Linked DNA regions of Ammoniphilus sp. CFH 90114. The protein of the gene in region 1 interacts with the protein of each later gene in a pairwise test. Links are inferred from orthologs where the notes say so. Each region holds a gene or a part of one and is shown in the gene's direction. Other genes may lie near its edges. The genes, in order: topA and EIZ39_RS16450.

Region 1 (3,296 bases):
ATCCCAAGGGGTATTAGTTGTAGAAGCAGCTATAAAAAGTGGGTCAGTCATCACGGTTCGTTGTGCTTTAGACCAAGGGAAGGAGGTGCTTGCTGTGCCAGGCGCTATCGTCTCTGCGCAGAGTCAAGGGACAAACCGCTTAATACAAGAGGGAGCGAAGCTTGTTACTTCGATTTCAGATATCCTCGATGAATTTCCGCAATATCGGATAGTTGAGATGAGTAAGGAATTAACTGATAATCAATTACATATTTTGGATATCCTAGAGAATACAAAGAAAACGATTAATGAGCTAGTAGAAAGGAGCCATCTTTCTGTACAGCAGATCTTATCCGAATTACTATCGTTACAATTACAAGGGAAAGTTGAACAGCTTCCCGGAAGCTGCTTTGTAAAGAAGACATAAAAGAAGTTTGACAAAAGGTTATTGCTTAATTAATAATAGGGAAGATTAACCATTCAATATATTTCGGATTTATGTTCTAATATCAACAGTTAGCGATTAGTTGGGAAAGGGGGAGGACATCGATGGCAGATGCCTTAGTAATTGTAGAGTCTCCCGCAAAAGCAAAAACCATCGGGAAATATCTCGGAAAAAAATATATCGTCAAGGCTTCCATGGGGCATGTTAGAGATTTGCCGAAAAGTCAAATGGGAGTAGATGTTGAAGATGGGTTTAACCCAAAATATATTACGATTCGTGGTAAAGGGGACGTACTTAAGGAGTTGCGCGATGCAGCGAAGAAAGTAAAGAAGATTTACCTCGCAGCGGACCCTGATAGGGAAGGAGAAGCTATTGCATGGCATCTTTCTCATAGCCTCAATATGGATCAGAGTGAACCGTGCAGGGTTGTATTTAATGAAATTACGAAGCAAGCTGTGAAGGAAGCATTCAAACACCCAAGAAAAATTAATATGGACCTGGTGAATGCCCAGCAGGCGAGACGCATCCTGGATCGTTTAGTTGGATACAACATTAGTCCCTTATTATGGAAGAAAGTGAAGAAGGGACTAAGTGCAGGAAGAGTTCAATCGGTAGCAGTTAAGCTAATCATAGATAGAGAAAATGAAATCAAAAACTTTATTCCAGAAGAGTATTGGTCGGTTACAGCCTCTCTCAAGGCTGGTACAGGAGAAGTTTTTGAATCTAAATTTTATGGTTATCAGGGATCAAAGACGGAACTGAAATCAGAACAAGACATCAAGGATTTGTTGCAAAGAATTGGCGGGGCTCCGTTTATTGTAAAAGACATTAAGAAGAAAGAACGCAAACGCAATCCTGCTCCACCTTTTATTACAAGTTCGATGCAGCAAGAAGCTGCTCGTAAGCTTAACTTCCGTGCGGCTAAGACGATGATGATTGCGCAGCAATTATATGAAGGTATTGATTTAGGAAAAGAAGGTACAATCGGATTAATCACCTATATGAGAACCGATTCTACTCGGGTGAGTCAAACGGCCATCGAAGAGGCCAAGTCGTATATTACGGAATCTTTTGGAAAAGAATATGCCCTAGAAGAAGCTAGAACTCATGCTCAGAAAGGGAATGCTCAAGATGCACACGAAGCGGTCCGTCCGACATCTGTTCTTAGGACACCTGATTCTGTGAAGGAGTATTTAAGCAGGGATCAGTTGAGACTTTATCGCTTGATCTGGGAGCGTTTTTTAGCAAGTCAGATGGCTTCGGCCATCTTGGATACGATGACGGTGACGATTGAAGCGGGTGAAGCCACCTTCCGAGCTAATGGATCTAAGGTTAACTTTCTAGGCTTTATGAAGGTTTATGTAGAAGGAAACGATGATGGAACGGAAGAAAAGGATAATATTCTTCCTCCTCTCTCTGAAGGGGAGACGTTAGATCTGGCTCAGATGGATCCTAAACAACACTTCACTCAACCTCCGCCTCGTTATTCTGAGGCTCGGCTGGTACGAACATTGGAAGAATTGGGTATTGGACGTCCAAGCACTTACGCTCCTACTCTGGATACGATCCAAAAGAGAGGGTATGTAGCTTTAGAAGACAAGAGATTTATCCCAACAGAGCTAGGTGAAATTGTCATTGAATTGATGGGAGAGTTTTTCCCCGAGATCCTAAATCCAACCTTTACAGCGCAGATGGAAGAGAATCTGGATAATGTGGAGGAAGGAAACGCAGATTGGGTTAGAGTACTTGACGGATTCTATAAAGGGTTTGAAACCAGGCTTGAAGTTGCAGATAAGTATATGCAAGAAGTGGAAATTGAGGATGAAGTTTCTGACGAACTCTGTGAGAAATGTGGAAAACATATGGTTTACAAGCTTGGCCGTTTCGGAAAATTTCTAGCGTGTTCAGGCTTCCCAGACTGTCGGAATACGAAAGCTATCCTGAAAGAAACAGGTGTTGCTTGCCCTCAATGTGAAGGAATGATTGTTGAGAGAAAGAGTAAGAAAAAAAGAACCTTTTATGGCTGCAGCCATTATCCGGAATGTGAATTTGTATCCTGGGATAAGCCTATTGAACGCAAGTGTCCAAAATGCGCTTCCATGCTCGTGGAGAAAAAAGGGAAAAAGAAAGAAGCAAATGTGCAATGCACAGCATGTGATTATATGGAAGATGCACAATAAAATTTTATCTATAGATAAATAAATCTAGGAGATTGAATATGGAAAAAGTAACTGTTGTTGGTGCAGGGTTAGCAGGCAGTGAGGCCGCTTGGCAGATTGCTGAGCGTGGTGTCGAGGTCGAATTGATTGAGATGAGACCCGTCAAACAAACTCCCGCCCATCATACGGATAAATTTGCAGAATTGGTTTGCAGCAACTCTTTGCGTGCAAACACATTAACCAATGCTGTCGGAATCTTAAAAGAAGAGATGAGGAGACTTCAGTCCGTAATTATTAAATCGGCTGACTTCTGCTCTGTTCCAGCTGGTGGGGCCCTTGCCGTCGATCGGCATGAATTCGCAGAGGCTGTTACACAGGCGGTAAGGAATCATCCTAATGTAACCGTTCGCCACGAGGAAGTAGACAAGATTCCGGAAGGAATCTGTGTTATAGCAACGGGTCCCCTTACCTCTCCAGCATTGTCTGAGCAATTGAGAAAGCTTACAGGTGAAGAGTATCTTTATTTCTATGACGCGGCGGCTCCGATTATTGATAAAGAAACCATTGATATGGAAAAGGTGTTTCTAGCTTCAAGATACGATAAGGGAGAAGCGGCCTATCTCAATTGCCCTATGACGGAAGAGGAATTCGATCAGTTTTATGAAGCCTTAACTACGGCAGAGGTTGTCCCACTTAAAGAGTTCGAGAAGGAA
Region 2 (3,155 bases), on another replicon or contig:
ATTATTGGAGTACCAAAAGAGATAAAAAACAACGAGAATCGCGTCGGTTTAACACCAGCAGGTGTAACCGCTTTCAAAAATAATGGACATGATGTTTGGGTAGAAACCAATGCCGGAATGGGCAGTGGATTTACGGACGAGGACTACACAGCGGCAGGTGCGAAGATCGTAGATTCGGCAAGTGTTGTTTGGTCTGCTGAGATGGTGGTTAAGGTTAAAGAACCACTTCCTGAAGAATATACGTACTTCCGTGAAGGGCTTATTCTTTACACCTACTTGCACTTAGCTCCAGAACCAGAGTTGACTAAGGCATTGGTAGAAAAGAAAGTGATTGCTATTGCTTATGAAACCATCCAAGCAGATAACGGATCCCTTCCATTGCTCACTCCTATGAGTGAAGTAGCGGGAAGAATGTCCATTCAAATCGGAGCCCAGTTCCTTGAAAAGTCTAAAGGCGGTAAAGGGGTTCTTCTTGGAGGAGTACCGGGAGTAGCACCTGGTGAAGTGGTTATCGTTGGTGGTGGTATTGTAGGAACGAACGCAGCGAAAATGGCTCTAGGATTAGGGGCAAGTGTAACCTTGCTTGATATCAGTGCTGACCGTCTTCGTCAATTAGATGATATGTTCCAAGGTCGTCTGAAAACGTTAATGTCTAACAGCTACAATATCGCAGAAGCGGTGAAGAAGGCTGACCTCGTTGTCGGTGCTGTTCTGATCCCTGGCGCGCGTGCACCTCGCCTTGTAACAGAGGAAATGGTGAAGACGATGCAACCAGGTTCTGTGATTGTTGACGTAGCGATCGACCAAGGTGGATCTATTGAAACGATTGATCGTATCACCACTCACGATAATCCAACGTATGTAAAGCATGGAGTACTTCACTATGCTGTAGCTAATATGCCTGGTGCCGTAGCACGTACATCTACAATCGCTCTTACAAACGTAACCGTTCCTTATGGTGTACAAATTGCAAATAAGGGATGGAAGCAAGCAGCGCTTGATAATAAAGCTCTTGCTAAGGGAATTAACGTTGTAGATGGAAAGGTAACCTATAAGGCTGTAGCTGAAGCTCATGGTTACACTCCAGTAGCTGTTGAAACGGTTTTAACCGGACAAAACGTAGGCGTATAATCATAAAACGAGACCGAGGGGGTTGTAACCTTCGGTCTCTTCTGTGTTATAATTCCTACTGAGTACAGTAAGGAGTGGGTCGACCTTGTTGAAGCGTTATTTCACCATAAAAGGCAGCGGTGTAACGGAGATTGAAATTAATCGCTCCAGATTTATAGGATATGTAGAACGTGTAGAAACAGAAGAGCAAGCTCAAGCCTTTATCGCTTCCCTGAAGAAGAAGCATTGGGATGCGACGCACAATTGCTCAGCTTATATAATTGGGGAGCATGATCAGATCCAGAAGGCTGACGACGATGGAGAGCCTAGCGGGACGGCAGGTAAACCCATTTTAGAGGTCCTGAAGAAGAATCACGTGAAGGATACCGCGGTTGTGGTGACCCGTTATTTTGGAGGTATTAAATTAGGGGCAGGCGGGTTAATTCGAGCTTATGGAAAGGGTGCTTCGGAAGCACTGAAAGCAGGAACGATCGTGGAGCGAGTACTCCATGATCTGTACCAATTTGAATTAGACTACACTTTCCTCGGAAAAATTGAGAATGAACTTCGAGCGAAGCCACAATATATTATTGATCACATTGGATATCTCGATATGGTTACCGTTTCTGTCTTAGTAGAAACAGGACAAGAGGCCCCGCTTATCGAATGGATGACCGATTTGACAAGCGGACAAGTCAAGATTTCTCAAGGTGAATCGAGGTACATTGAGTTTGATAAAGAGGTATCAGATACATAGCTTCTTCTTCTCCGGAACAGACTAATGGGAAACGATGATTCGGAGGGATGATGAGCATGAGTGAAAAGAAACACCCCAAAAACAGGAGTCAATGTGCAGGTTGTGGGGATCCATTGCTCGAAGCGAAGGAGAAATTCCAAGATTTCCAGACAGAGGCAGCGGAAGAGATCTACTGTCCAAACTGCAGACACCAAAAACATTTTGGCGTTATCCATTCTGAATAAGGCAAAATTATGGCAACGAGAAAAAAGAGTTTACTCTTGTGTATAAAGTATTTACAATAGATATGTATGTTTTAGTGGGACAGATTTACATAGAAAGCAAATGGAGAGTGATCGACAAATGGTTATGGTATTAATTCTTCTAGCGACCGGGCTGCTTTCAGGCTACGGTATCTTGCAAAATAAGAAAACCGGAAACGTCTTTGGCTTTGCTTTTTCCGCTTTTTCTTTTGTCTTCTTTTTGTTCTGTACGGTCCTAGCATTAGTGATCTAGTTCAGGTAGCCGCTCCTGCTTTAAGTAGGGGCGGTTTTTTCTTTAACAAGTTATCTTGTGCTTGGTGGCAAAAGATAAGTTATAATGATACTAACCATGTGTTTAAGGGGAGGAAAAAAAGAATGGAAGTCATAAAGATCAGTCCTCGTGGCTATTGTTACGGAGTCGTAGATGCCATGGTATTGGCTTTGCAAACAGCGAAAAATTTTGATTTTCCCCGTCCAATTTATATTCTCGGGATGATTGTTCATAATAGCCATGTTGTGGAGGCCTTTGAAAGAGAAGGGGTCATTACCATCGAAGGACCCGATCGTTTAGATATGTTGGAACAGATTGAGAAAGGGACGGTGATCTTCACAGCTCACGGAGTCTCTCCTGAAGTAAAGAAAAGAGCAAGAGAAAAAGGGTTAACAGTAGTGGACGCTACTTGCCCTGATGTAACGAAGACCCATGATTTAATCAAAGAGAAAGTAGCCGATGGATACGATATTATCTATATCGGAAAGAAAGGTCACCCGGAACCGGAAGGCGCCATAGGAAATTCACCAGACCGTGTGCATTTAATTGAGAAGCCGGAGGATGTGGATAAGCTTAACCTAGAGAACGATAAGCTTATCGTCACTAATCAGACGACCATGAGTCAGTGGGATATTAAGCACATTATGAATAAGTGCATTGCTAAATTTCCACAAGCAGAAATTCATAATGAGATCTGCTTAGCAACTCAGGTGCGCCAAGAGGCTGTAGCAGAACAGGCGAAGGAAGCCGATCTGTTGCTGGTTGTAGGAGACCC

Evidence for each region.
Region 2: the proteins of topA (region 1) and EIZ39_RS16450 interact in binary tests that used the Escherichia coli proteins (3 or more experiments, as listed by UniProt). The link is inferred for Ammoniphilus sp. CFH 90114 from one-to-one orthologs.

The regions. Positions count from the first base shown.
Region 1 is NZ_SDLI01000001.1:479,734-483,029, forward strand. Bases 100-3,066 are described here. They hold topA (type I DNA topoisomerase), read left to right. Parts: upstream 100-528; coding sequence 529-2,604; downstream 2,605-3,066. Other genes in these bases: dprA (DNA-processing protein DprA), read left to right, coding at 100-406; trmFO (FADH(2)-oxidizing methylenetetrahydrofolate--tRNA-(uracil(54)-C(5))-methyltransferase TrmFO), read left to right, coding at 2,643-3,066. In the rest of the region: more of dprA, read left to right, coding at 1-99; more of trmFO, read left to right, coding at 3,067-3,296. UniProt on the Escherichia coli protein: Releases the supercoiling and torsional tension of DNA, which is introduced during the DNA replication and transcription, by transiently cleaving and rejoining one strand of the DNA duplex.
Region 2 is NZ_SDLI01000007.1:66,857-70,011, forward strand. What follows is about bases 216-3,041. They hold EIZ39_RS16450 (YigZ family protein), read left to right. Parts: upstream 216-1,216; coding sequence 1,217-1,867; downstream 1,868-3,041. Other genes in these bases: ald (alanine dehydrogenase), read left to right, coding at 216-1,131; EIZ39_RS26720 (hypothetical protein), read left to right, coding at 1,924-2,091; EIZ39_RS26725 (hypothetical protein), read left to right, coding at 2,210-2,362; EIZ39_RS16455 (4-hydroxy-3-methylbut-2-enyl diphosphate reductase), read left to right, coding at 2,485-3,041. Also shown: more of ald, read left to right, coding at 1-215; more of EIZ39_RS16455, read left to right, coding at 3,042-3,155.